3 regions of the Methylobacterium sp. Leaf87 genome follow, and region 3 is predicted to be linked to each of the others. Evidence: riboswitches for the same ligand, from Rfam matches in the RefSeq annotation. Region 3 holds a riboswitch; each other region holds the start of a gene.

Region 1 (10,044 bases), on a different contig from region 3:
CACGGCGACACGGGCGCGGGGCCACAGGCGCGGCAGGGTCTCGATGAGGATCTGCGTGCCGGGGGCGGCCGCGATCCCGCGCGGATCGGCGACACCGTAGGCCCGGGCCGCCGCCGCGTTCAGGGCCGCGAGGTCGGCCGACGACGGCAGGCGGTGGAACGCGCTGGCCTCGAGGGGCGGACACGGGTAGGGCACCGGATTGATCCCCGTCGAGAGGTCGATCCACGGTGTCGGCGCATCCGGGAACAGGGTGCGCGCCGCGTCGAGATCGCCGCCATGCGCGATGGGGACTGGCTCGCTGACCGAACCCACATGCCCTGGACCGCCTTCACCCATCCGCCCGATACGCTCGCCATCCTGCTGCTCGCCCTGACCGTCGAGGCGGCCGCCGGCTATCCCGACCGGCTCTACAGGGCGCTCGGCCACCCTGTCACCTGGATCGGCGCCCTCATCGGCCGGCTCGACGGGGGGCTGAACACGGGTGGCCAGAACCGGCGCCGGATCATGGGCGTGTTTGGGCTGGTCCTGCTTCTTGCCGCGGTGGCCGGGACCGCCTTCGGGCTCACGGCCACCGCGGCGCTGTTCGGCAACTGGGGCGGCCTCGTGGCCCTCGGCCTGCTCTGCGCCAGCCTGCCGGCCCAACGTAGCCTGCACGACCACGTCGCCCGCGTGGCGGCGGATCTTCGTGACGACGGCTTGGCGGGCGGGCGCGTCGCCGTGTCGATGATCGTCGGTCGCAATCCCGAAACCCTCGACGAGGCCGGCATCTGCCGGGCCGCCATCGAGAGTCTCGCCGAGAACTTCTCCGACGGGATCGTGGCGCCGGCATTCTGGATCGGCGTCGGCGGCCTGCCGGGCGGCGCGCTCTACAAGGCGATCAACACCGCCGACAGCATGATCGGCCATCGCACCCCGCGCCACGAAGCCTACGGCTGGGCCGCCGCCCGCCTCGACGACTTCGTCAACCTGCCGGCCTCGCGCCTCGCCGGCGGACTCATCGTCGTGGCGGCGCTGTTTCAGAGCGGCGCCTCGCCGGGCGCGGCATGGCGCGCCCTCCGGCGCGACGCCCGACGCCACCGCTCGCCCAACGCCGGGTGGCCCGAGGCCGCCATGGCCGGAGCCCTCGGCCTGCGGCTCGCCGGTCCGCGCGTCTACGGCGCGACCTCAGTCGAGGATGCCTGGATGGGCGATGGCCGCGCCGAGGCGGGCCCGGCCGACGTGGAGCGGGCGCTCGCCCTCTATCGCACGGCGTGCCTCCTGCTGTTCGGCCTCACCGCGGTGACGTTCGCCCTCGTCGCGGTTGCGCTGCTATGAGCACGGCCACGCCGCCCGTCCGTCGGAGATACCGCATGATTCGTCCTTCCCTCGTCGCTGCCGCATGGGGACTGGCGTTCCTGTCGCCGGCCCGGGCCGAGATGCTGCAGCCCGTGGGGCAGCCCTACGCCGTCGCCGAGGGACTGGCGGGCGAGATCACGAAGAAGAAGACCAAGCCGGCCGAGGACATCAGCGGCATCGCCTGCGCGCCGGCCGAAGCCGGTCGGCGCGGCTGCGTCGTGGTGGACGACGAGGCGGCGGGCGCCCAGTTCGTCACCCTCCAGGGCACGACGCTGACCCCGGGCGCCGTCGTCGACATCGTCGGCCGCAAGCCGCCCACCGCCACCGTCGGCGCGCCCCCGACCACGGGCGACTGCACCCTGGGCCAAGGCGCGTACCGCGAGATGGACGGCGAGGCCGTGGCGTATGCGGCACCCGACTTCTACGTCACCGGCTCGCATGGCTGCAGCCGGCGGGGGCGGGAGTTCAAGCTCTCCACCGCGATCCTCGCGCGCCTGCGCGCCGACGCCACCGGGATCAGGGTGGAGACCACCTACCGCCTCGGCGACGCCCTGCGAAATGCCGATACGGTGGGCGCGTATTTTCTGAAGGATCTGGAACCCCGCGAGGGCGGCAAACCGCTCTCCGGTCTCAACGTCGAGGGCCTCGCGGTCATCGGCGACACTCTCTACGCGGGTCTCCGCGCGCCCGTCATCGACGGACGGGCCTTCCTCGTCTCCGTACCCGTCGCGCCCCTGTTCGCCCCCGGCGACGCGCCGCTCGACGTCAAACCGACGACGATCCCCCTCGCCCTCGGGGCCGATGCCGGCATCCGTGATCTCACCACCCTGCCGGACGGGCGCCTTCTCGTCCTCTCGGGTCCGACCCGCAACGGCTTGTCGGTGCCTTATGGGCTGTTCCTCGCGGATCCGTCGTCCGGCAAGGTCACGGCGCTCGGCACCCTTGCGCCATTGGACGGCGACGATTCCAGGGCGAAGCCCGAAGGCGTCGTGCGCCTCGGCCCCGGTCGGGTGCTGGTGGTGTTCGACAGTGTACTGAACGGCGGGCCGCGCGAGTATGCGGTGGCGATCCCGTAGGCGGCCGGCTCGGCGCATCAGGACGGGTCGAACCATATTGCTCCGGCCTGACCGACCGCTGGCGTGCTTCGACGCGCAGTACCGCGGCGGAGCACCGACAGTACCGAGAACCATCAGGCCCGCAGCCCGAGACAACCCGCGAGGACCTAGACCGGGGCCAAGGCGCGCCAGTGCGGATGCGCGGCGTGGCATCCTGCACGATGAAGCCGCGGGAATTGCCGACGGAGTCGATGACGGCGATGCCGGCGACCGCGCTCGTCTTCCGCAAGGATCGCCCCACGCCTGACCCGCTACGCCGCCAGGACGAGCAGCCGGTCGCAATCCACATGGGCTTCTAGGTGGTCGGCGAGCGCGTCGAGCACGGTCTCGATCCCCGCCTCGTAGGCGTCGCCGCCGGACCGGGCGCCGAGGCGCGCGAGCCACGCGGCGCGCTGCGCGTCGTCGGCGAACAGGCCATGCACGTAGGTGCCGGCGACCCGGCCGTCGGCCGAAATCGCCCCGTCCGGGCGCCCATCGGCGAAACGAACGAGCGGGCGCGCCGCGTCGGGTCCGGTGGTATCACCCAGGTGCATCTCGTAGCCCGAGAACGGTACGCCGTCGGGCAACGAGGTGCCGGTGACGGCCTCGAGGCGCTTGACCGGGGTCATCACCGTCTCGACGTCGAGGAGCCCGAGACCCGGCACCGTCCGGGGGGCGCCCTCGATCCCGTGCGGGTCGGCGAGGCGGCGCCCAAGCATCTGGTAGCCGCCGCAGAGGCCGAGCACCCGGCCGCCGCGCCGGACATGGGCGGCGAGATCGATATCCCAGCCCTCGGCCCGAAAGACATCGAGGTCCGCGATGGTGGTCTTCGAGCCCGGCAGGAGCACGAGGTCGGCCACGGGGATCGGCTCCCCGGGACGAACCAGAACCACGGAGACGTTCGGCTCGCCCCGCAGGGGATCGAGATCGTCGAAATTGGCGATGCGCGGCAGGACGGGGACGGCCACCACCGTGCGACCCGCCGCGCCTGCTTCGGAGCCGACCAGTCCCAGAACGTCCTCCGCGGGCAGGCGGACGGCGGACGGAAAATGCGGGATCAGCCCGAGGCTGGGCCAACCCGTGTGGCGGGCGATGAGGTCCATGCCGTCGGCGAACAGGCTCGGATCGCCGCGGAAGCGGTTGACGAGGAAGCCCCGGATCATCGCCGCGTCGGCCGGGTCGATCACCGCCTTCGTGCCGACGAGGCTGGCGATGACGCCGCCGCGGTCGATGTCGCCGAGCAGGATCACCGGCGTGTTCGACGCGCGGGCAAAGCCCATGTTGGCGATGTCGCCGGCGCGCAGATTCACCTCCGACGCCGAGCCGGCGCCCTCGACCACGACGAGGTCGGCCTCGGCTTTCAGATGGGTGAAACTTTCGAGCACGGCCCCGAGGAGGCGCGGCTTCCAGCCCTGGTAGTCCCGGGCCGCGGCCTGGCCGACCATCCGGCCCTGCACCACGATCTGGCTGCCGGTCTCGCTCTGGGGCTTGAGGAGGACCGGGTTCATATGGACCGAGGGCGCCACTCCGGCGGCCCTCGCCTGAAGCGCCTGGGCCCGTCCGATCTCGCCGCCATCGGCCGTGACGGCGGCGTTGTTCGACATGTTCTGCGGCTTGAACGGCCGCACCCGCAGCCCGCGCCGGGCGAAGGCGCGGCACAGACCGGCGACGATGAGGGATTTGCCGACATCCGAACCGGTGCCCTGGATCATGATGGCGCGGGTCATGACGGCCGGCACCTCAAAACTCGATCCCCTCCTGCGCCTTCACGCCCGCCGCGAAGTGGTGCTTCACGGAGCCCATCTCGGTGACGAGGTCGGCGGCCTCGACGAGGGCCGGCTTGGCGTTGCGGCCGGTGACGATGACGTGGAGGTCCGGTCGGCGTGCCCGGAACGTCGCCACCACGTCGTCGATGGGCAGGTAGTCGTAGCGCAACGCGATGTTGAGTTCGTCCAGCACCACGAGGCGGATGCTCGGATCGGCCATGAGATCCAGGGCCTTCGCCCAGGCGTGCTCGGCCGCCGCGATGTCGCGGGCCTTGTCCTGGGTCTCCCAGGTGAAGCCCTCGCCGAGGGTGTGCCAGTCGATCTGGTTCCCGAAGGCCTTCAGGGCGTGCTTCTCGCCCGTGTCCCAGGCGCCCTTGATGAACTGCACCACGCCGACCCGCCAGCCATGGCCCAGCGCCCGCAGCATCAGGCCCAGGGCCGCCGTGGTCTTGCCCTTGCCGGGACCCGTGTTGACGATGAGGAGGCCCTTCTCGATGGTCTTCTCCGCCACCTCGGCATCCTGCACGGCCTTGCGCTTCTCCATCTTCTCCCGATGGCGGTCGGCGGCGTCGCTCATGCGTGGTCTCCAAGTTGGGGTTTCACGATCATCGGCAGCCCCGCCACCATGAACACGACGCGGTCGGCCTGTGCGGCGAGGCGCTGATGAAGCCGCCCTGCCGCGTCGCGGAAGCGGCGGGCGAGGGCATTCTCGGGCACGATGCCGAGGCCGACCTCGCTGCCGACCAGGACCACCGGCCCCGGCGCGTCGGCGCAAGCGGAGAGCAGCGCCCCGGTCGCGGCCTCGACGTCGGCCTCCGCCAGGATCAGGTTGGTGAGCCAGAGGGTGAGGCAATCCACCAGTACCGGTCCGCGCGCGGCCGCGACCGCCTCGGGCAGGTCGATCGACACGTCCTGCGTGATCCAGTCGGCCGACCTTCGGGTGCGGTGGAGGGCGATGCGGTCGCGCATCTCGTCGTCCCAGGCCTGGGCCGTTGCGAGATACAGCCAGGGTGGCGGCTGCGCCTCGATCACCCCCTCGGCATGGACGCTCTTGCCCGAGCGCGCGCCGCCGAGGACGAGGGTCACACGGGGGAATATCTCGGTCATGGGGGGGACGGCTGCCGCATGGGGCTTCTTTAGCCCGAAACGCCCTTGTGTGGTCAAAGGCGATGCAAACGGCACAGCGGCGCGTTGTCAGGGATCGCGCGACCGCGTAGAAGCATCGGGATCGGACGGTGCCCCGGCGACGGGGTGAAAAGGGAACGCGGTGAGGGGCAAGCGCCTTGAAACCGCGGCTGCCCCCGCAACTGTGAGCGGCGACGGGCCTGCCATCGGCCACCGGAGCGATCCGGGAAGGCGGCAGGTTCCGGATGACCCGCGAGCCAGGAGACCTGCCGTCCGGCACCGGGGACCTTCGTCCTCACCTTCGACCACGGCCGCCGGCGGGGCGGCCAGGAGATCAACCGATGTCGACCAACACCCTCGTTCTGACCGGCACCCGCACCAACGAGCGCCTCGGGGCCGTTCTCGTCGCCGCGTTCCTCGGCCTCGGCCTCGTGTTCATGGCGGGCTTCGCCCCGGCGATGGCGCTCCACAACGCGGCGCACGATTTCCGCCACACCCAGAATTTTCCCTGCCACTGAGCGCCTGGCGCCTGAAGGCAGACACCCCATGATCATCCGGCTCGTGTCGGCGGCCCTGGTCGCCGGCTTCCTCGCGGCTATCGTCGCGACGGGCCTGCAGCTCGCCCTGACCTCTCCGCTCATCATCGCGGCCGAGCGTTACGAGACGCAGGCTCAAGCCCCCGTATCGCCCCCCGCGCCGGGATTCGCATCCCTCGTGGTGCGGGTGCATGGCGGACACGATCACGGCGCGAAGGACCCGGGCGTGTCCGGCGGCGAGACCGCGCCCGCCTGGCAGCCCGGACCCGGACTGCCGCGCATGGCGTTCACGGCGCTCGCCACCCTGGTGGGCGGCGTCGGGTATGCCCTGCTGCTCGGCGCAGTGCTGCTGGCCTGCGGGCGCGAACCGACGCCCGAGACCGGCCTGCGCTTCGCCGTGGCGGGCTTCCTCGCCGTCGCCCTGGCGCCGGCCCTCGGCCTTCCGCCGGAACTACCGGGCATGGACGCCGCCCCCCTCGCCGATCGTCAGTTCTGGTGGGTGATGACCGCCGTCGCCACCGCCATGGGGCTCTACCTCATCGCCATCCGCCGCGCGCCGATCTCCATCGCGGGCGGCCTCGTCCTGATCGTGGCACCACACCTCGCCGGAGCACCCGAGACGAGCCACGCGGCTTCCGCCCTGCCGGCGGGCTACGCGGCCCAGTTCGCCGCACGCTCGCTCGGGATCGCCTTCGTGTTCTGGGCGGTCATCGGGCTCGCCTACGGCTGGGCCTGGGCCCTGTTCGGTCGCAAGGCGACGGCGCATGCCTGACGTGGTCACCCTCTACGTCTGCACCGCCTGCCGTGCGGCCGGCGACCCGGCGGAACCCCGCGCCGGTGCGCGCCTCCTCGACGCGCTCCGGGAGGCCGTCGGTGAGCACGGCCAGACCGGCCTGCGGATCGAAGGCGTCGAGTGCCTCTCCGTCTGCAAGCGGCCATGCACCGTGGCGGTGGCCTCGGAAGGGCGCTGGACCTACGTCTACGGCGACCTCGACGCCACCGAATCCGCCCGGATCATCCTCGAAGGGGTCGGCCTCTACGGCGAGACGCCCGACGGCGTCGTGCCGTGGAAGGCTCGGCCCCAGGAATTCCGCAAGGGCGTCGTCGCCCGCATCCCGCCGCTCGCGGCGCACCCTAGTACGGACGCCGCCGAATGACCCTGGTCGAGAAGATTCCCTGCACTATCGTCACCGGCTTCCTCGGGGCCGGCAAGACGACCCTCGTGCGCCACCTCGTCGAGAACGCGAACGGCCGGCGGCTCGCGATCATCGTCAACGAGTTCGGCGATATCGGCTTCGACGGCTCGTTTCTCGCCGCCTGCGGCATCGAAGGCTGCCAAGACGAGGACATCGTCGAGCTCGCCAACGGCTGCATCTGCTGCACCGTGGCCGACGACTTCGTGCCGGCCCTGAACAAGCTCCTCGACCGAGCCGACCCACCCGAGCACATCCTTATCGAGACCTCCGGCCTCGCCCTGCCCAAGCCCCTGGTCCAGGCGTTCCAGTGGCCTGCGATCCGCTCGCGGGTTACCGTGGACGGCGTCATCGCGGTCATCGACGGTCCGGCCGTGGCGGCGGGCTTCTTCGCCGACGATCCGGCGGCCTCCGCCGCCCAGCGTGCCGAGGACACGAACGTCGATCACGACAATCCCCTGGAAGAGGTGTTCGAGGACCAGATCCTCTGCGCCGACCTCGTGGTGATGAACAAGGCCGACCTCCTCGACGCCGCCGGCCGCGAGAAGGTCCGCGCCGAGGTTCAGGCCCACCTGCCCCGCGCCGTGAAGATGGTGGAGGCCGAGCACGGCCGCCTCGACCCGCGCGTGATCCTCGGCCTCGGAGCCGCGGCCGAGGACGATCTCGATGCCAGACCCTCCCACCACGGCGAGGGCGAGGACCACGACCACGACGATTTCGACTCCGTGGCCCTGCCCGTCCCGGCCACGGCCACCGCCGAGGACCTGGCGATCCGCGTCGGTCGCGCCGCCGAGACCGCCGGCGTGCTGCGCATCAAGGGGTTCGCCGAAGTCACGGGCAAGCCCATGCGCCTCGTCGTGCAGGGTGTCGGCACCCGCATCGCGCATCACTACGACCGACCCTGGAAAAGCACGGAAGCCCGCGACGGCCGCCTCGTCGTCATCGGCCTCAAGGGATTCGATCAGGCGGCGGTCGCCGCCGCCCTGGCCGGGTGAGCGCCATGGCGGTACGGAACGGCCGCGCGGCGGCGGCCCTGGGCCTTGCCGTACTCCTCGGACTGGGGGGCTGCTCCGACACGCGCCCGCCGGCGCCCGACACCGCCAATCCCCTCGCGCTGGCCCAGCCCGCCCGCAACACCGCAGCCAAGCTCGCCTATACGCACGACCTCACCATCGGCCTGCCGCCCGATCGGGTGGCGGCGCATTTCGCGGCGGCGCGTGACCGCTGCCTGACCGATGCGGGCCTCGGCTGCATCCTCGTCACGTCGTCCATCGATGACGGTCCGCGTCCGCAGGGGCGACCGCAGGCGCAGATCCAGGTCCGGTTGCCGCACGAGTCCGTCGCCCCCTACGTGGCGTTCCTCACGGCTCCCCTGCCGGGCGAGGCGGCGGGCGACGTGGTCCTGCGGCGTCAGGCGACACGGGCCGACGACCTGACCACACCCATCGCGGACGGAGGACGCCGGCTCGCCCAGCTCGCCGCCTATCGCGCGCGCCTCGACGAACTGTCCGCGAAGGCGGACACGCGCGTGGAGGACCTCATCCGCATCGCCCAGGAACTCTCCAAGGTCCAATCCGAAATCGAGGAGGGGGAGGCGAAGCAGCGCGGCCTGCAACGGCGCGTCGATACCGAAATCGTCTCGGTTTCGCTTCGCTCGGACAGCGCGCGAGCGGGTGCCTTCGCCCCCGTCGAGGAAGCCTGGAGCCAGGCCGGCCAGACCTTCGGCGCCAGTGCGGGCGCCGCCCTGCGCTTCGCCGTCGCCAGCCTGCCCTGGCTTCCCGTGGCGGCGATCGGACTGTTCCTCGTCCGCGCCCTCTGGCGGCTGCGCCGGCGCAGACGCGCCCGGATCGGCCGGCCCCTCACGGAGGCGCGGCTGTGAGGTCGCGCATCCCGCCATGCATCTGATCCGCGTCGATACGGTTTCCCTCGACGAGGGCGAAGCCGCCATCGATCTCGGTCAGGCGCCGGGCGACATCGTGTTCCTGTCGTTCACGGATTCCGACCTGTTCGGCGTCGCGGGCGCGTTCGCGGCGGCATTTCCGCAAGCCGGCGAGGGTCCGGCCCCGACCCTGCGTCTGGCGAAACTCGCGAAGCTCCGTCACCCCATGTCGGTGGACCTCTACGTCGACGGGGTGATCGCGCGGTCGAAATGCGTCGTGATCCGATGCCTCGGCGGGCTCGATTACTGGCGTTACGGCATCGAGCGCGCCGCTGCCGCCGCACGGGCGAACGGCGTTCGCCTCATCGTCCTGCCGGGCGACGACCGGCCCGACGATCGCCTGGATGCCTTCTCGACGGAGCCCGATCTCGCACCCGTCCTCGACGCCTATTTCCGGGCGGGCGGCGCCGACAACCTGCGCCGGATGCTCGGGCGGATCGCGGCCGAGATCGGCTTTCCCGGCACCGTGGAGGAGCCGCAGGCCCTGCCGCGCGGCTTCGTCTGCTGCCCCGGCTGCGGCCCCATCGACCGCGATCGGGCTCTGGCCGCCGGCCGGCCCTTGCAGGCGGGCACGGTGCCCCTGGCGCTCCTCGTCGTCTACCGCTCGGCGATCCTGTCGGGGGATGCCGCACCCCTGGCGGCCTTGGGCGATGCACTCCAGGCCCGCGGCCTGCAGGTGCTGGTGGTCGCCGTCTCGAGCCTCAAGGACCCTGCGGCCCTGGCGGCGTTGCGCGACACCATCGCGGCGCGAAAGCCCGACCTCGTCGTGGCCGCGACCGCCTTCTCGGCCCGCGAGGATGCGGGCTTCGTCCTGGACGGCGCCGATTGCCCGGTGATCCAGGCCTACACCCTCGGCGCGGCCCACGCCGCGTGGGACGCCTCGGCCCGGGGGATGTCGGCGGCCGACCTCGCCATGCAGGTGGCCCTGCCGGAATTCGACGGCCGGCTCTCGGGCTTCCCGATCTCGTTCAAGGAGGACGGCCCCGAAATCGACGGCTTCTCCGAGCGCCGCGCGCGTCCCTACGCGACGGGAATCGCGGCGCTCGCCGACCGGGC
Region 2 (10,044 bases), on a different contig from region 3:
CGCCCGCATGTAACGTCAGGGTCAGGCCGTCGAGGGCCCTGCGACCGCCGAAGGTCATGACGACGTCGCCGATCGCCAGGACCGGTTCGTGCGACTCCAGCATCAGAACCGCACCGAGACGGTGCCGGTGAAGCGTCGCGGTGCGCCGGGATAGACCCGGAACACGTTGAGCGAGCTCTCGTAGATCTCACTGTCGAAGATATTCTCGACGTTGAAGCCGAAGCGGATGTTCTCGTAGCGGTAATACGCCAGCGCGTCGGCGACCACGTAGGCCGGCAGGACGAAACCGGTGCCGCCCGCGTCGCCGGCGCGTTCGCCGACCCCACGCACGCCGCCCCCGATTCCGAGGCCCGCGTAGGGGCCGGACTGGACTTCGTAGACGGCGAGCAGGCTGCCGCTGTGCTTGGGGATGTTGATGAGGGGGGCACCCACGGGCAGGACGTTGTCCTTCGTCACTACGGCGTCGGCGTAGACGTAGCCGCCGATGAGGCGCAGCTCCGGCGAGATCTGGCCCGTGGCCGTGAGTTCGAAGCCCTGGCTGCGCACCCCGCCCGCCGCGAGGGAGAAGCCGCTGTTGTTGGGGTCGGGCGTCAGTACGTTCTCACGCTCGATATGGAACGCCGCACCGGTGAGGCCGAGCGCCCCGCCATAGAGGTCGAGCTTGGCGCCGACCTCGTAGCCGATGCCCGTCTCGGGGGCGAACGGCACCCCGCGCGAGGCCGCCGCCGCATCTGGGCCGATGTTCGGCCGGAAGCTCGTGCCGACATTGGTGTAGAGGGAGAGTTCGGGGAGCGGCTGATAGACGAGTCCGGCGCGGGGCGTCGCGGCGGCCCGCGACTGCTCGACGTCGCTGCGCGGAATGCGCTCGCGGAACGACTGCTCGAAGAAATCGAACCGGACGCCGAGCAGCGCCTTCCATTCGGGGCTGAGCGCGATCTGGTCCTGGGCGTAGAGGGCCGTATTGGTCACCCGCTCGAGGTTGTTGCGCGGGATGGCGTACGGCGGCAGGGGCTGGCCGTAGCGCGGGTTGTAGATGTCGATGGAAAACGGGTTCTGGCGAACATTCGAGCGCAGGTAGACCGTGCGGCTGTCGGTGCTCTCGCGCTCGAAGCCGAGGAGCAGGGTATGTGCCAGGGGGCCGGTGGCGAAGCGGCCCACCACCTCGGCCTGGCCGATGGCGGTGTCCCAGCGGTAGTCCCGGAAGTTGCGGTCGCGGGCAACGGTGCGGTTGTCGGCCGCGATGCTCCGGACCTCGGCGGATTCGCCCTCGAGTGTGCCGGTGTTGAAATGTGCGCCGAGCCGCATCTGCCAATCGGCGTCGAAGCGGTGCTCCAGGCGCACCTGCATCGTGTTCGAGGTCTGCTCGGTGCTCTGGCCCGGCTCGCCGAGGAAGCGCGAGATCGGCAGGAAGCCGAGTTGCCGGTTGATGGCGATCACGCCCCGGTCGAACACGATGCGGTTGCGCACGAACTCGGTCTCGACGGTGACCTTGGTGTCGGGCGTGATCTGCCAGCTGAGGGACGGCGCCACGAACAGCCGGTCGCCGTCGACGAAATCGCGAAAGCTGTTCTGGCGCCCACCCGCGAAGTTGAAGCGGTACTGGACCGTCTTGTCCTCGTTGAGGGCGCCGCCGGCATCCACGGTGCCGCGGAACTGCTCGAAGCTGCCCCACAGGCCACCCATCTCGACGAAGCGTTCGGCGGTCGGCTGCTTGGTGATGATGTTGACGACGCCGCCCGGATCGCTGCGCCCGAACAGGGCGCCGCCCGCGCCCTTCAGGACCTCGATGCGCTCGACGTTCTGGGTGTCGGGCGGCGGCGGGAAGCCCCGGTTGATGGCGAAGCCGTTCTTAAAGATCTCGGACGTGGTCACGCCGCGCACGGCGTAGCTGAACACGGTGAGGCCGCCGAAGTTGTTCTGCTGGGCGACGCCGGGGGTGTAGTTGAACACCCGGTCGACTCGCGTCGCGGCCAGATCGGTGATGACCTCGCGCGAGGCAACCGTGACGACCTGGGGCACGTCGCGCTGGGGCGTGTCGGTCTTGGTGCTGCTCACGGCGCGCGCCGCGCTGAAACCCGGGGTCGGGCCGATGAGTCCGATGGCGCCTTCCGGCACGTTGAGGCCGATGCCGGTGCCCTCCACCGTGAGGGTGTCCAGGGTGACCGCCGTCTCCTCGGCACGGACCGACGGCGTCAGGGACAGGGCCGCGAGGGCGACGCCGAGGCGCAGGCCGTTTTTCAGGAGCATCGTATCGGGTCTCGAACGGGATGAGCGCCGCTCCAGCCCGTCGCCCGATGACGGGACGCCCCCCGGCACCGGCTCAGGAGCCTGAATGGCGTTTGAAACATTATTACGTTGCGAAGCTTGACCATGCAAGCTGAAACCTTGCACGCCGAAACCAAGCAAGCCGAGTTCGGGCACGGGCTCCGTGTCGCCGGGCCGGTTCTGAGCGGGAACGCTTTCGGGAAAGGGGTGATCGATCGCGGCCATCAACACCATCCAAATGGTTCTGGACGTGTCAGGCCGAGCAGCACGGGCGCGCGCCGACCATGACGGGCCGACGTCGATCATGCGACCCACCGGAGCACCCCGCCCGAGAGACGTTCGTCGCCAAGGCAGGTCTCCTGGCTCACGGATCGACGCCTCTGCCTGGCCTTCCCGGTGCATGGCACCAGTGACCGTTCTCGGCAGCGGCTCACCGCTCACAGTTGCGGGGGCAGCTTCGGCATCGCCCCGATGGGCTCGACCGAATTCCCTCTTAGCTCGCGATCCGAGGACCGCGAGAACCTTGACGGCTGTACGGTTCCATCCGGGTCCGGAGAAGTCAAGGCCGAGCGCCCTCGGCCGCCGATCGGAACGTCACGGCGCGAGACCTGCCGGGCCGAGACACGCAGGATCGTGGCGAGCCCCGGCGCCGCGCACACCGAGGACGAAGGCGGCGAGGTCCAGGACGCCAGCCGGCTGTCTTCCTCGAAACCCGCGGATCCGGGGCGGACGATCGATTCAGCTGCCGGAGGAGCCGCCCGAGACTAGGCGCAGACCGGGCGCGGGTCGATTCACGATGGCCTCCCCGACCTTGCGTTCCAACTCGCCGTCCCGGAACGGTTTCTGAACGATACTGTCGGCGCCGACCGCGCCGACCTTCATCAGGGCCGTGGTGTCCGCATAGCCGGTGACGAACAGAATCGGCAGGCTGGGCCAGCGTTTGCGGATCTCGGTGGCGACCTCGGCCCCATTCATGCCCGGCATCGCGAAGTCCAGCACCACGAGATCGACGCAAGGGTCCGCCTCGAGGGACGCCAGTCCCGCGAGGCCCGAGCCCGCCTCGCGCACCGCGTGACCGGCCTCCGCGAGGCGGGTGGTGGTGACCTCGCGCACAGCCGTGTCGTCATCGACGACGAGCAGGACCGATTGTCCGCCCGGCAAGCGGCCAAGCCCGCATGCGGTCATGTGGGGGGCCTCGTGGACGGCGCTCGTTCCGTCCTCGACGCGGGGCAGGTAGACTCGGATCGAGGTCCCCTCCCCGACGATCGTGTCGATGCGGATGCCGCCGCCTGACTGCTTCACGAAGCCGTAGGCCTGGGCGAGCCCGAGCCCCGAACCCTTGCCCACCTCCTTGGTGGTGAAGAACGGCTCGAAGGCGCGCGCCACCACCTCCGGCGGCATGCCCGTTCCCGTGTCGCTGACGGCCACCATCACGTACTCGCCCGGCATCGGCTGCTCGGGGCGCGTCTGGGGGCCGGTGACCGTGACGTTGGCCGTCTCGATGGTCAGACATCCCCCGACCACCATGGCGTCGCGCGCGTTGATGGCGAGGTTGAGGATGACGAGTTCGATCTGGGTCGCATCCACCAAGGCCGGCCACAGGTCGGGCTGCAGGGTCGTCTCGATGCGCACCGCGCCGCCGATGGAGCTCTGGAGCAGGTCGCGCATGGAGGCGACGGTCTGGTTCAGACTGACCGGGGTGGGCTCCAGCCTCTGGCGGCGGGAGAAGGCGAGGAGCTGCGCCGTGAGATTCGCGCCCCGATCCGCCGCTCCCTTCATCATCGCGAGCCGACGCTTCGAGCGCTCGGTCGAGACTTCGCGCCCGAGGAACTCGATGTTGCCCGAGATGACGGTGAGCAGGTTGTTGAAGTCGTGCGCGACACCGCTCGTGAGCTGCCCGACGGCCTCCAGGCGCTGGGCGAGGCGCAGGGCCTCTTCCACCCGCTCGCGCTCGACGATCTGCATCTGCAATTCGGCGTTCGAGGTGGCGAGTTCCCGCGTCCGCTCGGCGATGCGGAGTTCCAGCGTATCGTTGAGCGCCTGAAGCGCGGCCTCCGCCCGACGCTTGTCGGCCTTCGCCTGGGCCTCCGCCAACGCCCGCAGGACGGTGCGTGGAAGACGCTCGAGGCGCTGCTTCGTGATGTAGTCGACGGCGCCGTTCTTCAACGCCTCGACGGCGGTCTCCTCGCCGAGGGTGCCGGACACGAAGACGAACGGCGTGTCCGGGCACTGCTCCCGGGCGACGGCGAGGGCGCTGATGCCGTCGAAGGTCGGCAGGACGAAATCCGCAAGGATCAAGTCATGACGGCCCGGTAGGGCGGCGGCGGCGAAATCGGGGCGGTCCATCACCCGATCGATCACGTAGGGGCGCCCCATGCCGTCGAGGGCGGCCTCCACCAGTTCGGCGTCGAGATCGCTGTCCTCCAGGTGGAGGATGCGGATCGCGTCGTCGGCGTCCATCAGGTGTTCGATGGCCAGCCTCCCTTGTGCGGCGGCGGCTCGTTCAGGACGGCCCAGAACACGCCGAGTTCCTGGATGGCCGAGAAGAATTCGTTGAACCCAACGGGCTTCACCACGAATGCGTTCACCCCGAGGTCGTAGGAGCGCACCACGTCGGTCTCTTCGCGCGAGGAGGTGAGCATCACCACCGGGATGGACCGGGTCTGCGGATCGCCCTTCACCTTGGCCAGGACCTCCAAGCCATCGACCTTGGGCAGCTTCAGGTCGAGCAGGATCACGGCCGGGTCCTGCAACGCTCGGTTCACGTGTGCGCCGCGCCTGTAGACGAAATCGAGGGCCTCCGCCCCGTCCCGGCAAATGACGATTTCGTTGGCGAGCTGACCCGCTTCCAGTGCCGCGAGCGTGAGCTCGATGTCGTTGGGATTGTCTTCGACGAGAAGGATCGGTTTCAGGTTGGCCATCTCTCAGGGTGCCTCGCCCCGCAAGGGCAGCGTGAAGTGGAAGGTCGCGCCCTCGCCGAGCCGGCCCTCGGCCCAGGTCCGGCCGCCATGGCGCTCGACGATGCGGCGCACGTTGGCGAGCCCGATGCCGGTGCCCTCGAACTCCTCGACTCGGTGCAGGCGCTGGAACACGCCGAAGAGCTTGTCGACATAGGTCATGTCGAAGCCGACCCCGTTGTCGCGGACGAAGAAGACGGCCTCGCCGTCTTTTGGGGGAAGCCGTCCGATCTCGATGACCGCCTCGGGTCGGTTCCGGCTGTACTTCAGCGCGTTCGAAAGCAGGTTCTCGATGACGAGGCGCAGCATGAACGGGTCGGCGTAGGCACGGCCCAGGGGCCCGATCTCCCAGCGCACGACGTGTGCGGGCGCCGCATCGCGCAGAACCTTGCGCCGGACCTCCTCAACCAGGGCGTTCATGTCGCCCGATACCCGGTTCAGGGCGTTGCGGCCCATCTGCGAGAAGGCCAACAGGTTGTCCACGAGGGTTCCGGCCGAGAACGCCGCCTCGATGATGGTGTCGACGTAGTGCCGGCCCTTGTCCGACAGGTTGGCGCCCTCGCGCGTCTTCAGGAGGTTCGAGTAGCCGACGATGTGGCGGAACGGGGCCCGCAGGTCGTGGCTGACCGAGTAGGAGAATGCCTCCAGCTCTTTGTTGGAGCGCTGGAGCTCCTCGCTCAGCGCGGCCAGTTCCTCCGCCCGGCGCAGCACGATCCCGAGGACCGAGGCGCGCAGATCCTTGGCCGCCTCGATCTCCGGGACACTCCAGGGGAGCGCGCGCCCCTTCAGCGTTTCCTTCCAGATCTCGAACGACTTTCGCGGATGCAGGCGGTCGGGGCCGCCCTCCGGATCGGGCGTCGCCGGCTTGACCGGATTGCCGCCCCACTTCACCGTCCGCACCACCTCCGGCCGGAACCAGAGGATGTAGCTCGCGTACTTCTTGGAAACCGAGATCGCGAGCAGGCCGCTGGCCTCGGTGGCGAAAGCCGCGGCCGCCGGCAGAAGCTCCGACAGCGACTCCGTGGCGAAGACCTCCGCCGCATCGCCCTCGACCGAGAGCCAGTCGTACAGGGTCCGGACCTCGGCCTCGGAAGGCGTCGTGCCGATGACGCGGCAATGGTCGCCCGTGACGATGGCGGCTCCCGCCGCGTTCACCAGCGCCAGGACGTCGTCGGGATGCTTCAACAAACCGTCGACGAAGCTGTCCTCCTCGGCCATGAACCCGAGGAGCCGCGCCTGGACCGCCCCGAGTGCCAAGCGCTGCTCGGCCTGGGCGCCCCGCTCGCGGGCGGAGAGTTGCAGGGCGAAGATCTGGGTGAGGACGTCGCAGGCGTTGCGCGCCTGCAGGGGCACCCGGTGCGGGGTGCGGTTGTGGCAGGAGATCAGGCCCCAGAGCGTGTCGTCGACGAGGATCGACACCGACATGGACGCCATCGTGCCCATGTTGCGCATGTACTCGACGTGCACGGGCGAGACGCTGCGCAGGACGGATTGACTGAGATCGAGGGGCGTACCCGCCGGCGTCAGGGGCGGCGTGATCGGGACCGCCGCGTATCCGGCATCCGGGATGATGCGCAGGCGGTTGCGGCGGTAGAGTTCACGCGCCTGGGCCGGGATGTCGGAGGCGGGAAAGCGCAGATCGAGGTAGGACGGCAGAACCCCGTTTCCGTTCTCGGCCAGCACGGTGCCGTGCCAGTCCCGGTCGAAACGGTAGACCAGCGCCCGATCGAAGCCGGTGATGTGCCGGATGTCCTCGGCAACGATGTCGCAGAGCTCCTCGATGGAGCGGGCCACCCGCAGACGCTGTACGAAGGCACGCAGCCGTGGCGTCAGGGCATCGAGCCCTTCCTCGACGGAAGCATCCGCCTCTTCGAGTTCGAGCACGACGAGGTCGTCGACCCGGTGTGCCGCGACCTCGTAGGTCTGCCGCGCACCCGCCGGGCCGAGCGTCACCGTGCGCAGGTAGTGGGCCCCGTCCTCGGCCGGCGCAGCGTCGAGGTAACGGCGCACCACCGCGACCAACTCGGGCAGGACAGCATCGAGGCTCGCGCCGGCGACGACCCGAGCCGGCGCGTTCGCACTGGCCTGCGCCACGACGAGGCTCGCTGCGTCCAGGGTCAGCAGGAAGCCGTGGGGCTGCACGCTGCCGACGATGTGGATGGGCTCGCGGTCGCAGGCCGTGAGGTCGATCCTCGGCATCGTGTCCATCCGTGGCTTCAACCGGAACAGTCTCCCGCGATGGCGGCTCGTCGGAGCCGGAGGTTTAGGATCATGTAACACTGCGTAACTTCCCCGCCTACGCGCCAACGCCACGGATCAGTCCGTTTGTGAGGGCTCAAAAGTCACATCCGTGCGATGGGCCCGACCGAGCTCGACCGGGACCGCCATCCGGTCGCTGCGATCGGAGGTTCCGGCTTTCGTGGGAGCACGCGCCGCGCCGCCGCTCCGTCGCAGTCCCGGAAGCGCGCGCAGCGACCATTGACGGCAGCGTCGCACCATAATAAATGTCGAACATAATTTAAAACGTGCCGGTTCGGTGCGAGGAGGCAGGCATGGATGCGAGATGGGTGCTTGGGCTGGGCGCATTGGCGCTCGCGGCCTGCTCGCCGGCCGAGACAGCCGTGTCTCCGGAGCCACCGCTGGTCCAGACCGTCGCGGTCGTGCCCGGGGTGGGGGGCGTCGCCCGCTACACCGGGGTGATCCGAGCCCGCACCGAGAGCAACCTCGGCTTCCGGGTCGGCGGCAAGATCTTCGAGCGCCTCGTCGATCCGGGCGACCGGGTGACGCGTGGCCAGCCGCTGATGCGCCTCGATCGGACCGACTTCACCCTCGCGCTCACTGCCGCGCGCGCCTCCGTCGAAGCGGCGCGTGCGCAGATGATCAAGGCCCGGGCCGACGAGGAGCGCAGCCGCAAGCTCGTATCGGACGGCTGGACCTCGAAGCAGACCTACGATCAGAACAAGGGTGCCGCCGATTCCGCCATCGCCCAGTTCGCCAATGCCCAGGCCCAGGCCGGCCAGATCGAGAACCAGGCCGGTTATTCCGAGCTCAAGGCCGATGCGGACGGCGTGGTGATGGAGGTACCCTCCGAGCCCGGCCAGGTGGTTGCGGCCGGTCAGACGGTGGTGAGGCTCGCCCGCGACGGATCCCGTGAGGCCGAGGTGTTCCTGCCCGAGGGCAGCCGGCGCCTGGCGCAGGGCGAGGCTTCCGCGACGCTCTATGCGGAGGGTGAAGCGACCTACCCGGCGCGACTGCGCGAGCTGTCGGCCACCGCCGATCCCGCCACACGCACCTACCGGGCGCGGTACATCCTGTCCGGCGGCGGCGAGGACGCGCCGCTCGGTGCCACCGTCACCCTGCAGCTCAAAGCCCTCAATGCGGTCCGTTCCGAGCGGGTGGAAGTTCCCTTGGGCGCGCTGTTCGACCAAGGGCACGGCACGGCGGTCTGGCGCTACGACGCCGCCACCGAGACGGTGCGCCCGCAGGCCGTCAAGGTCGCCCGCATGGGCGAGGAACGCGCGGAGATCGTCACGGGTCTGAGCGCCGGCGACCGGATCGTGGCGCTCGGCGCCCATCTCCTCAAAGCCGACCAGAAGGTGCGCCAAGCGCCCCCGAGCCTGACCGGAGCCGTGCGATGAACGGCCTCAACCTCTCCGCCCTGGCGGTCCGCGAGCGGGCGGTCACCCTGTTCCTGATCATCGCACTCACGGGGGCCGGCTTCTTCGCCTTCGGCAAGCTCGGGCGGGCGGAGGACCCGGCCTTCACCGTCAAGGTCATGACGGTCTCGGCCGCCTGGCCCGGCGCCACGGCGGAAGAGATGCAGCGTCAGGTCGCCGACCCCCTGGAGAAGCGCCTGCAGGAGCTCGTCTACTACGACCGGGCCGAGACCACGGTACGCCCCGGCCTGATGGTGACCAAGGTCATCTTCAAGGACAACATGCCCCCGGCCAAGCTCCAATCGGAGTTCTACCAGACCCGCAAGAAGCTTTCCGACCAGGCTTCGAGCCTGCCGCGCGGGGTGCTCGGGCCTCTGTTCAACGACGAGTTCTCGGACATCTACTTCGCTCTCTACGCCGTGCAGGCCCAGGGCCTGCCCCACCGCCAGCTGGTGCTGCGCGCCGAGGACCTGCGCCAGCGTCTGCTGCGCGTGAACGGCGTCGAAAAGATCAACATCCTGGGCGAGCAGGCGCAGAAGATCTTCGTCGAGATCTCCTACCAACGCCTCGCCACCCTCGGCATCACCGGCCAGCAACTCCTGGCGGCGCTCTCCAACCAGAACGACGTGACCCCGGCCGGCTTCGTCGAGGCGGCGGGTCCGCGCGTCTACCTGCGCCTCGACGGGGCCATCGACGGGCTCGACGCGATCCGCGACCTGCCGGTCGCGGCCGGCGACCGCAGCCTCAAGCTCGGCGACATCGCCGAGGTCAAGCGCGGCTACGAGGACCCGAAGAGCTTCGAGATCCGCAACGACGGCGAGCCCGCCCTGATGCTTGGACTCGTGATGAAGCCCGGCTTCAACGGCCTCAAGCTCGGCGCAGCCCTCAACGCCGAGGAGGTGGCGATCCATCACGAGACGCCTCTCGGCATCGGCTTCACCAAGATCACCGATCAGGCCAAGGTCATCGACGACGCGATCCACGAGTTCATGGTCAAGTTCTTCACGGCACTCGGCGTGGTGATCTTCGTATCCCTGGTGGCGCTCGGCTTCCGGGTCGGCATCGTGGTGGCGCTGGCCGTGCCGCTCACCCTCTCGGCCGTGTTCGTCGTCATGATGGTCACGGGCCGCGACTTCGACCGCATCACCCTCGGTGCGCTCATCATC
Region 3 (10,044 bases):
CCGGCGGCGCGGACGAACTGCGCGAGCGCCTCGGGGTGCCGATCGAAGGTCCGCACGAAGCCGACCGCTACCTGCTCGACAGCCTACCGGAGACGGGCGCCAATTACGGGATCGACGGGGCGCGGGCCGTGACGCCCGACCGCTGGCTGGTGGAGGGGGACGCCGTCACGGTGGGGGGCCTCGCCTTCGACATCCTCCACGCGCCGGGCCATTCGCCGGGCAGCGTGGTGTTCGTGAGCCGGGACGCGCGCTTCGCGCTAGTGGGCGACGTTGTGTTCAAGGGGTCGGTCGGCCGCACGGACCTGCCGGGCGGGAGCCACGACCAGCTCATCCGCGCCATCAAGGAGAAGGTCCTGCCACTCGGCGACGACATCGCCTTCATCCCCGGCCACGGCCCGACGAGCACGCTCGGCGAGGAGCGTCTCACGAACCCGTTCCTGCAGGATTGACCCGACGCTACGACACCGTGGACGGGGCACCCGTCAGCCCCCGCCACGCACAGCGAAAGCAATGCTTTTTCAAGGCGGAAGGCTTATAAAGGCCGTTGACGCATTGCAGGCGTGTCCGGGGCTCGCGCCGGGGCACGAAGGATCACGCCCGGACCCGCCTGCCCGAGGAACTTCATGTCCGACACGACTCACAACAGCTCAGACGCCACCCACAACAGCGCGGCCGCGGCCTACGGCGCGGAATCCATCCGGGTCCTCAAGGGCCTCGATGCCGTGCGCAAGCGACCGGGCATGTATATCGGCAACACCGACGACGGCTCGGGCCTGCACCACATGGTCTACGAGGTGGTGGACAACGCCATCGACGAGGCGCTCGCGGGCCACGCGGACCTCGTCTCCGTCACGCTCAACGCCGACGGCTCGGTGACCGTCTCGGATAACGGCCGCGGCATCCCCACCGACATCCACAAGGAGGAGGGGATCTCGGCGGCCGAGGTCATCATGACCCAGCTCCATGCGGGCGGTAAGTTCGACCAGAACTCCTACAAGGTCTCCGGCGGCCTTCACGGCGTCGGCGTCTCCGTGGTCAACGCCCTGTCGCAATGGCTGCGCCTGCGCATCTGGCGCAATGGCAAGGAACACGCCATGGAGTTCCGCCACGGCGACGCGGTGTCGCCGCTGGTGGTGGTCGGCGACGGCAACGGGCGGCGCGGCACCGAGGTGTCGTTCCTCGCATCCACCGAGACCTTCACGAGCATCGAGTTCGACTACGCCACCCTGGAGAAGCGCCTGCGCGAGCTCGCCTTCCTCAATTCCGGCGTGCGGATCGTCCTCACCGACGCGCGCCATGCCGAGCACAAGCGCGAGGAGCTGTACTACGAGGGCGGCGTCGAGGCGTTCGTGCGCTACCTCGACCGCTCGCGCAAACCCATCGACGGGATGGCCAAGCCCATCATGGTGCGGTCCGAACGCGACGGCATCCGCGTCGAGGTGGCGTTCTGGTGGAACGACTCGTTCAACGAGACCGTGCTGCCGTTCACCAACAACATCCCCCAGCGCGAGGGCGGCACCCACATGGCGGGCTTCCGCGCCGCGCTGACCCGCCAGGTGACGGGCTACGCGGAATCGTCGGGCATCGCCAAGCGCGAGAAGGTGACGCTCACGGGCGAGGATTGCCGCGAGGGCCTCACGGCCGTGATCTCCGTGCAGGTGCCGGAACCGAGTTTCTCCTCGCAGACGAAGGACAAGCTCGTCACGGCAGCCGTACGGCCAGCGGTGGAGAACGTCCTCAACGAGGGCCTGTCGAACTGGCTCGAGGAGAACCCCGCCCAGGCGAAATCCGTCATGGGCAAGGTGATCCTGGCGGCCTCGGCCCGCGAGGCGGCGCGCAAGGCCCGCGAGACGGTGACGCGCAAAGGCGTCCTCGACATCGCCTCCCTGCCGGGCAAGCTCGCCGATTGCCAGGAGCGCGACCCATCGAAGTGCGAGATCCTCCTGGTGGAGGGCGATTCCGCCGGCGGTTCGGCCAAGCAGGGTCGCGACCGCACCTTCCAGGCGGTTCTCCCCTTGCGCGGAAAGATCCTCAACGTCGAGCGGGTGCGCGCCGACCGGATGCTGTCGTCGGATCAGATCGGCACGTTGATCACGGCGCTCGGCGCCGGCATCGGCCGCTCGTCCACGGACCGCGAGGGCTTCAACCCGGAGAAGCTGCGCTACCACCGCATCATCATCATGACCGACGCGGATGTCGACGGCTCGCACATCCGCACCCTGCTGCTGACGTTCTTCTACCGGCAGATGCCGGAGGTGATCGAGCGCGGGCACCTCTACATCGCCCAGCCGCCCCTCTACAAAGCCTCGAAGGGCAAGCGGGAAATCTACCTCAAGGACGAGCGCGCGCTCGAGGACTACCTCATCGACGCGGGCGTCGACGGGGCGGTGCTGCGCCTGGCCTCCGGCACCGAGTTCGGCGGCCAGCAACTGAAGGCCCTCGTCGAGGAGGCGCGCCAGTTCCGCGGCCTGATGCAGGCGCTCCACACCCGCTACGACCGCGCCGTGGTCGAGCAGGCGATGATCGCCGGCGCCTTCCGGGTCAATGTCGACGAGAACGCGGCGGAGGCCGAGGTTCTGGCCGACCGGGTGGCCCGACGCCTCGACCGGATCGCCGACGACATCGAGCAGGGCTGGGAAGGCTCCGTCAGCGAGGGCGGCTACGTCATGAGCCGGACCTTGCGCGGGGTGCGTCAGGTCGCGACCCTTGATGCCGGGCTCATCGCCTCGCAGGAAGCGACGCGGCTCGCCGACCGGGCCGAGGCCCTGCGCGAGATCTATCACGAGCCCGTCACCTACGCCCGCAAGGGCGACGAGACGACCCTGCACGGCCCCGTCGGCCTGTTCGAGGCGGTGATGGCGTTCGGCCGCAAGGGTCTCCAGCTCCAGCGCTACAAGGGTCTGGGCGAGATGACCGCCCAGCAGCTCTGGGAGACCACCCTCGACCGCGACGTGCGCTCGCTCCTCCAGGTGAAGGTCAAGGACACCCAGGACGCCGACGACCTGTTCGTGAAGCTCATGGGCGACGTGGTCGAGCCCCGCCGCGAGTTCATCCAGGACAACGCGCTCAGCGTCGCCAACCTCGACGTGTGAGGCGCGTCATCGAGACGGCGCGGGGCGGCGCAGACGCCGCCAGCCGAGCACGATCCCCGTGAGAGCGATGCCGGCGCCGAGCCCGTTCAGGGTCCACAGGACGAGGTCCCAGGCCGGGCGGTGGCGCGTCAGGATCGCGAAATCGAAGCGGTGGGGGGCGGAGAACAGCCAGCGGTTGGCCCGGCCGCTTCGGTCGAGACGCATCAGGATCTCGCCCGTTTCCGGGTCGAGATAGGCCGAGGTCTCCGCCGGATCGTCGAACCGGACGCGCAACACCGGCAGCACCCGTGTCTCGTGGTGCGGGTACCAATAGGCGTCGTAGGCCGTCAGGGTCTCGGCCGCGACGACCTGCGCGCCCGGCAGGATGCGCGCCGCCGCCGTGCTCAAGGATTGCGGCGCCACAGGCGGTTCGACATGGCGTCGCCCGTCCGCATCGGTGGCGACCGCGTGGACCTGTCCGGCGATGCCGGTGAACCGAATCTCGACGGGACCGGACACGGCGACGGTGCGCAGGGCGTCGAGGCCGGGGAGGGGCGCTTCTCCCATGACGGCGCTCCGCATGGCGGGTGTTGGGCTCGGCCCGGAAAACCAGCGGTTCGGGTTCATCGACAGCCAACCGCTCGCGACCCAGCCGAGGAGCGCCACGCCGCCGACGATCCCGAACAGGTGGTGCCAACGCATAACGCCGCGATAGGGCGAGACTCCCATAGCGTAGGGCCGGCGCAGGCGCAGGCGCCAGACCCCGAGGACGAGGCCGCTCAGGACACCGGCCACGGCGATGCCGGAGATCCACAGCACCACGTCGCGCCACAGCTCGGCCCGGGCGCGCAAGGGCGTGAGGTAGATCCAGTGCGGGATCGACCCGAGCCAGTTCCAGCCGCGCACGAACCGCGTCGTCTCTAAAACGACGGCGCCGGTGACCTGCGAGACGTAGCGCTCGGTGCCGGCGGAATCGTCGTGGGCGACGACGTGGAACGGGCGGAACGGATCGTAGCGCGCCGTCACGGTCCACTGGTCGCGCTGGATCGTCGTCACGCTGGGGTTCGGACCGGTCCCGCCCCGGGCCCGAACCAGGGCCAGAGCTTCCGCCCCCGACAGGGGTCCCAGCACCGCGCCGGTCTCGGCCGAGACCGTCCCGAGTTCGCCCGTCGGGAGGATGGTCCGGTAGACCGGCGCATCGCCGCGCATGCCGAGCGACAGGGCGAGGGGCAGGCGCGTCAGGCCGAGGGGCTTCAGCGCCGCGTCGGGGCCGAGCCGCACCCGATCCCAGGCGATGGGGGGCAGGCCGGCGAGCCGCGCCGCCTCCGTCAGGTTGGGGAAGGGGACGTACATCATCACCAGGCCCGATAGGACCCAGGTGGCGAGGAACATCCCCGTGGCGATGCCGAGCCAGCGGTGGCCGAGGATCAGCCACCGCTTCATTGGTTTCAGGAGGCGGCGCACGGCGCGTCAGAAGCTGACGCTGTAGGCGACCTCGAACGAGCGCGGCCGGCCGAGGAGCCAGTTTGTGCCAACCCCGTTCACGGCGTTGCCGCTGATGGCGTAGACCGTGTCGGCGAGGTTGTAGGCCCGCACCGACAGGCGCGAGGCCGGCCCGACCTGATAGTCGAGCCCGGCATTGAGCAGGGCGTAGTCCGGGCGCCGGGCCATGTTGCCGAAATCGCTGAAGGTCTCGCCGACATACTGCACGCCGATGCGCGCCTCCCAGGCCGGGGCGAAGGCCCAGTTCACCCAGAGGTTGGCGACGCGCTCCGGCACGTCGATGGGCTGACGACCGGCATAGGACACCACCGCACCAGCCACCGCCTGATTGAAATCGTCGTACTGGGCGTGGAGGAGGGCGACGTTGGCATCCACCCGCCAGGCATCGAAAAGGTGAAGGGACACGGCCGCCTCGACGCCCTGCGAGGATTGCCGGCCGACCTGGGTCGAGACGGTGGGCTGGCCCGGCACGGTGGAGACGAGGTTGTCCTTGACGATGCGGTAGCCGGCGAGCGTCCACTCGGCCAGCCCCCCGAAGGCGATGCCCTTGGCGCCGACCTCGACCTGCTGGCCGGTGGAGAGGCGGAAGTTCGCCAGACTCTGCGACAGGGTGATGAGGCTCCCCACCGGATCGGTGGCGGTGGCGTATTGGGCGTAGAGGGAGAGGTCGGGCGTCGGGGCGTAGACGGCACCGAAGCGGTAGCTCAGGGCCTGGAAGTCGCGCTGGAAGGTGGCGCCGGAGACGAGGTTCCGGCGGTTCAGGGTCGGGGCGTCGAAGCGCACGCCCGTCAGCAGCGAGAGCTGATCCGACAGGATCAGGCGGTTCTCGGCGAAGACCGAGGCCTGGTTGGTCGACGTGGCATAGGCGGGCGAGGCGCGGCCGTTGGCCGGGAACAGGCCGGGATCGTAGGCGAACGGATCGACGCTCGTGGTGAGGCCGCCGCCCTCGGACTGGAAGTTGTTAGTGTGCCGGAAGGCGATGTGATTGACGTCGAACCCGGCCAGAAATTCGTTGCGGAACCCGAACAGGGTGCCCCGGACCGTCGCGTCGAGGCGATTCCCGACCTGTTCCTGCTGGTGGTAGATCTCAAGGTAGTCCGAGCGGTCGATGCGGCCGGTGCCTCGGTTGAAGGCGTATTGCTCGACGTCGAGCCACTGGCGCCGGCTCTGGAGCCGGTAGGCGGTGTTGCGCACGGTGATGTCGGCGCTCGGGCTCCACTCGGTCCTGAGCTGGGTCCAGTTGTCCGTCCAAAAAATCTTGGCGTCGCGGACGTTGTAGTTGTTGAACCGGATGGAATCGAGGATCCGCCCGTTGACCAGCGGCGTACCCCAGTAGCGGGCGGGCTCCTGGTAGCCGAAGTCGTGGCTGAGTGTGAAGGCGAGGTCGGGGGCCGCCTGCAAGGTCAGCGCGCCGGAGACCGCGAGGTTGCGAAAATCTCCGTCGGGCTGCATCCAGCCGCCGGACCGGTTGCCGCTGATGTTGAAGCGGTAGGCCAGGGCCTCGCCGATGGGGCCGCCGGAATCGAGGGCGAGTCGGGCGAGACCGTCCGAGCCCAGGGCCGCGCGGGCCTCGTTGATGGGCGTGAACACCGGCTTCTTCGTCACCACGTTGACGACGCCGCCGATGGCCCCGTCGCCGTAGAGTACCGAGGCCGGGCCGCGCAGGACCTCGATGCGCTCGACGTTCCAGGTGTCGAACGGGAAGGTGACGGTGCCGGCGCCCACGTAGAGGCGCGTGCCGTCGTAGAGCTGCTGGATCGAGTTCGGGCCGGCGAATCCGCGCGCCGTGAAGGCCCCATTGCCGTTGCCGGGGGCCGCCACGGTGGTGATGCCGGTGGCGTTCTCTGTCACGGCCTCCGCGACGGTGTTCTGGCCACGCCGGCGCGCGGTCTCGCCCGCGATCACGTCGACGCTGGCCGGCGTCTCCAGGGGCGTCAGACCGAGGCGGCTGGCGCCGCGATCCACCGTGCGCAGGTTGAGCCCGGCGGGCGCGACGCCGGAACCGGCCACCGACAGGGTGTCGAGGGTGACGGCCGGCTCCTGCGCCGAGGCCGCGATGGGAGCGAGGACAAGGAGAAGACATCCTCCGACGATCCCGGGACCGGGGCCGGGATGATGCGCGAGGCAGGAACGTGGAAACAGCATGGCGATGCGAATTGTCCGAGGGCGCGCGACGTACGCGACGACGCTTCCACTACGCCTAAAACGAATGTTATAACGTTACAATCGTTCAGTCCTGGCCAAGCCTTTTCGTGCGACGACGCATGAGCTCGACGGCCGCACGGGTGCGGTACGCGATCACGATCGATAGGCAATGAAGGCAGTGGTTCGGGCGGGCGCATGCGGAAACGGCGGGCGCGCACGGGGCGCGGTGTGGCACGTCACCGCGAACGAGGCCGATCCGTTCGCGGCATGCGAACGCCCCGACACCCATCAGGACACCCCGCCCGATGCGTTTCGCGTGTGACCACGACTGACGGCAGGTCTCCTGGCTCGCGGGTCACCGCCCTCTCATCGTCTTCCCAGGCCGGGATCTTGGCAGATCCGGAAGACCCAGTGACGTGTTGATGATGGGCTCGCCGCTTACAGTTGCGGGGGCAGCCGCGGCATCGAGCCGAAGCCCTCACCGCGTTCCCTTTTGATCCTCCGGAGAGGAACCGTCACGGTCACGCTAGGGCTTCGCCGAGCACCCCGTCAAGCCGAAGCGCGGATCGTGACGGTCGATCCAGCGGCAAAGCGGAATTCCAGGCACACCAACGGACCGACGACGACCAAGCGCCGAAAACCACGTTGACGCCTGATTGGAGTTATTCTAATTAAGAACGGCGCGGGCGGAGCGACTGCCCATCCGACCGAGAGAGACACAATGACCAGCAACCACAGCATCGCCTGCGAGAGCTGCCGCTTCTTCGACGATCACAAGCTCAACGGCGGCGCGGCAGCCGGCGATGCGGGCCTGTGCCGCTTCAATCCGCCCGTGAGCCAGCCGGAGCCGAAGTCCCCGGGCCTTTGGCCGGTGGTGGCGTCCAAGGATTGGTGCGGTCACTTCACGGCCGAGATGACCGCTGCCGAATAAGCGCACCCCCATCACGAAGCTCTACGAGCCGGCGCGAAAGCCCCGGCTTTTTGCGTTCGGGTCCGGACCGACGACCTGCGAACCGGATTCCAGCGACGGCGGGGCGTCGTGGTCATGATCCGGTCACCTTCGCGTCCGAAGGCGGGGCATCACCGCACGGGGCGACGACCGCGTGTGGCCCGGTGACGGTCGTCCGGCGCGGCTCCGGCGGGCCGACACGACACGGCTGATGGCGCCGCCCGGCAGGTTTTCGAAGTTTGAGGATGTCCAACCCATGATCGACCGATCGACCCTCGCCGCTCTGGCCGGCCTGACCCTGGCCGCGCTGCCCGGGTCCGCCCTGGCCGCCACGCCCAACGACGCGACCGGGACCTACCTCACCGAGGATGGCCGCGCGCGAATCCGCGTCGAGAAATGCGGTCCGCAGAACACCAACCTGTGCGGCTACGTCGTCTGGCTGAAGGTGCCGTTGAACGACAAGGGCCAGCCCCGCGTCGACTTCAAGAATCCCGACACCAAGAAGCAGGCGCGCCCGTCGCTGGGGCACCAGCTCATCATGGGTCTGAAGCCGGATGCCGACGCCCGTTACGCCGGGAAGATCTACAACGCCGACGAGGGCAAGTTCTACGACGTGACCATGTGGGCCGATCAGCCCACCGAATTGTCCGTGCGGGGCTGCATGCTCGGGTTCCTGTGCGGATCGCAGACCTGGAGCAAGGTCAACGACGTGGTTCCGGGCCAGCTCACCGCGGCGACGAACCAGCCCGGCGGCCCGCGTTCCGACGCCGAATGGGCGCCCAAGCCCGCGGCCCCGAAGCCCGGCGCGAAGCCGGCCGCTCCCGGAACCGCACCCGCCGCCCCCGCGGCGGAGTAGGATCGCGGGTCGCCCGCATCGAGCCGCTCGACTCATCGGGAAAATTTCGAGCCGGCTTCGCCCAGCGGAGCCGGCTTTTTGTAGCTCTGGATCAGTCCACCAGGGCGGCGTAGGTCAGCACCCGCAACTCCCGGCGGATCGGCAGGGCCGAGGACGGGATGAGCTGGGCGAGGAGCACCACCGCGAGATCCTCGGCCGGGTCGACCCAGAAGGCGGTGCTGGCGAGCCCGCCCCAGGCGGCCTCGCCGGGCGTTCCGACGATCTGCGCACGGGCCGGATCGAGCATCACCGAGAAGCCGAGCCCGAAACCGATGCCCGTATAGGCCGTCTCGGAGAAGCGCGGCTGGCCCATGGCGGCCAGATCGCCGTCGAGGTGGTTCGTGAGCATGAGATCGACGGTCTTGCGCCCCAGCAGCCGCACGCCGTCGAGTTCTCCGCGCGCCAGGAGGAAGCGGCAGAAGCGCATGTAGTCCCCCGCCGTGGAGACGAGGCCGCCGCCGCCGGAGGCCACCACCGGCGGACGCGCGAACCGGCTCCCGACGCAATCGTCGTAGACCTTCAGGCTGCGCTCGCGAAACAGACTGTAATTCGCCGCGAACCGCTCGACCTTGTCGGGTGGAACGAAGAAATCCGTGTCGAGCATGCCGAGCGGCGCCAGGACGCGCTCCCGCATGAACTCCGCGAAGTCCTTGCCGGACACGACCGCGACGAGGTAACCGAGGACGTCCGTGGCGACGCTGTAGTTCCACTCGGCCCCGGGCTGGGCCAGCAGGGGCTGGCGGGCAAGGCGCTCCACCACGGTGGCGAGGCTGTCGGTCTGCGCCTCGCCGAAATCGACGCCGTTCTGGCGGTAGAGGCCATCGACGAGGGTGGCCTCCATGAAGCCGTAGGTCAGGCCGGAGGTATGGGTGAGGAGGTCGCGGATGGTGATGGCGCGCTGCGCCGGCTCGCTGTCGAACTTCACCCGGTTGCCGCCGGTGAGCACCCGCATGTCGGAGAATTCCGGCAGGAAACGGGTGATGGGATCGTCGAGCTGGAAGCGCCCCTCTTCGTAGAGCATCATCACCGCCACCGAGGTGAGCGGCTTCGTCATCGAATAGATGCGCGCGATGGTGTCGGGGGCGAACGGCTTCTCCCGGGCGATGTCGGCGAGACCGTGGGTGCGGAAATACGCGGTCTTGCCCGCCCGCGCCACCATCACCGAGAGGCCGGCGAGCTTCCCGTCGGCCACCAGCCGCTCCATCCAGCCGTCGATTCGCCCCAGGCGATCCGGGCACAGCCCCACCGCCCGCGCCTCGACGTCGATCTCACCGTGCATGCCATCGCTCCATCACACCGTGACGGCATGTAGCCGGGCCTGACGGGGACGCAACCCCGGCGCCATGGTCCTACCAACCCATGGAGCCGGGACCACCCTTGAACGGGCCGACGAGGCCCGGCGTGATCCAACCGCCGTAGAACCCGCCGGGCTGCGGCGTGGCGCGGACGTCGCCGACGAAGCAGCCGTCCATCGGTCCGGC

Evidence for each region. A riboswitch is a leader RNA that binds a small molecule or an ion and turns the genes downstream of it on or off. The one in region 3 is predicted to bind cobalamin.
Region 1: it holds a riboswitch for cobalamin, as region 3 does, so the genes downstream of both, ASF22_RS01200 (CbtB-domain containing protein) here and ASF22_RS09945 (TonB-dependent siderophore receptor) in region 3, are expected to answer to the same signal.
Region 2: it holds a riboswitch for cobalamin, as region 3 does, so the genes downstream of both, ASF22_RS12115 (TonB-dependent siderophore receptor) here and ASF22_RS09945 (TonB-dependent siderophore receptor) in region 3, are expected to answer to the same signal.

The regions. Positions count from the first base shown of each region.
Region 1 is NZ_LMMI01000001.1:256,177-266,220, forward strand. Features, by position in the region: gene cobD (threonine-phosphate decarboxylase CobD) at 1-312, opposite strand, end outside; gene cbiB (adenosylcobinamide-phosphate synthase CbiB) at 313-1,314, shown strand; gene ASF22_RS01180 (DUF3616 domain-containing protein) at 1,350-2,411, shown strand; gene ASF22_RS01185 (cobyric acid synthase) at 2,702-4,156, opposite strand; gene cobO (cob(I)yrinic acid a,c-diamide adenosyltransferase) at 4,170-4,772, opposite strand; gene cobU (bifunctional adenosylcobinamide kinase/adenosylcobinamide-phosphate guanylyltransferase) at 4,769-5,302, opposite strand; cobalamin riboswitch at 5,412-5,609, shown strand; gene ASF22_RS01200 (CbtB-domain containing protein) at 5,662-5,838, shown strand; gene ASF22_RS01205 (CbtA family protein) at 5,867-6,628, shown strand; gene ASF22_RS01210 (DUF1636 domain-containing protein) at 6,621-7,013, shown strand; gene cobW (cobalamin biosynthesis protein CobW) at 7,010-8,044, shown strand; gene ASF22_RS01220 (DUF4349 domain-containing protein) at 8,050-8,928, shown strand; gene cobN (cobaltochelatase subunit CobN) at 8,945-10,044, shown strand, end outside.
Region 2 is NZ_LMMI01000021.1:5,852-15,895, forward strand. Features, by position in the region: gene ASF22_RS12110 (ABC transporter ATP-binding protein) at 1-103, opposite strand, end outside; gene ASF22_RS12115 (TonB-dependent siderophore receptor) at 103-2,247, opposite strand; cobalamin riboswitch at 2,597-2,806, opposite strand; gene ASF22_RS12120 (response regulator) at 3,004-4,725, opposite strand; gene ASF22_RS12125 (response regulator) at 4,725-5,186, opposite strand; gene ASF22_RS12130 (ATP-binding protein) at 5,190-7,421, opposite strand; gene ASF22_RS12135 (efflux RND transporter periplasmic adaptor subunit) at 7,775-8,860, shown strand; gene ASF22_RS12140 (efflux RND transporter permease subunit) at 8,857-10,044, shown strand, end outside.
Region 3 is NZ_LMMI01000013.1:11,710-21,753, forward strand. Features, by position in the region: gene ASF22_RS09930 (MBL fold metallo-hydrolase) at 1-449, shown strand, start outside; gene gyrB (DNA topoisomerase (ATP-hydrolyzing) subunit B) at 624-3,092, shown strand; gene ASF22_RS09940 (peptidase) at 3,099-4,514, opposite strand; gene ASF22_RS09945 (TonB-dependent siderophore receptor) at 4,542-6,719, opposite strand; cobalamin riboswitch at 7,035-7,251, opposite strand; gene ASF22_RS09950 (hypothetical protein) at 7,441-7,650, shown strand; gene ASF22_RS09955 (DUF2147 domain-containing protein) at 7,925-8,524, shown strand; gene ASF22_RS09960 (serine hydrolase domain-containing protein) at 8,616-9,842, opposite strand; gene ASF22_RS09965 (DUF427 domain-containing protein) at 9,913-10,044, opposite strand, start outside.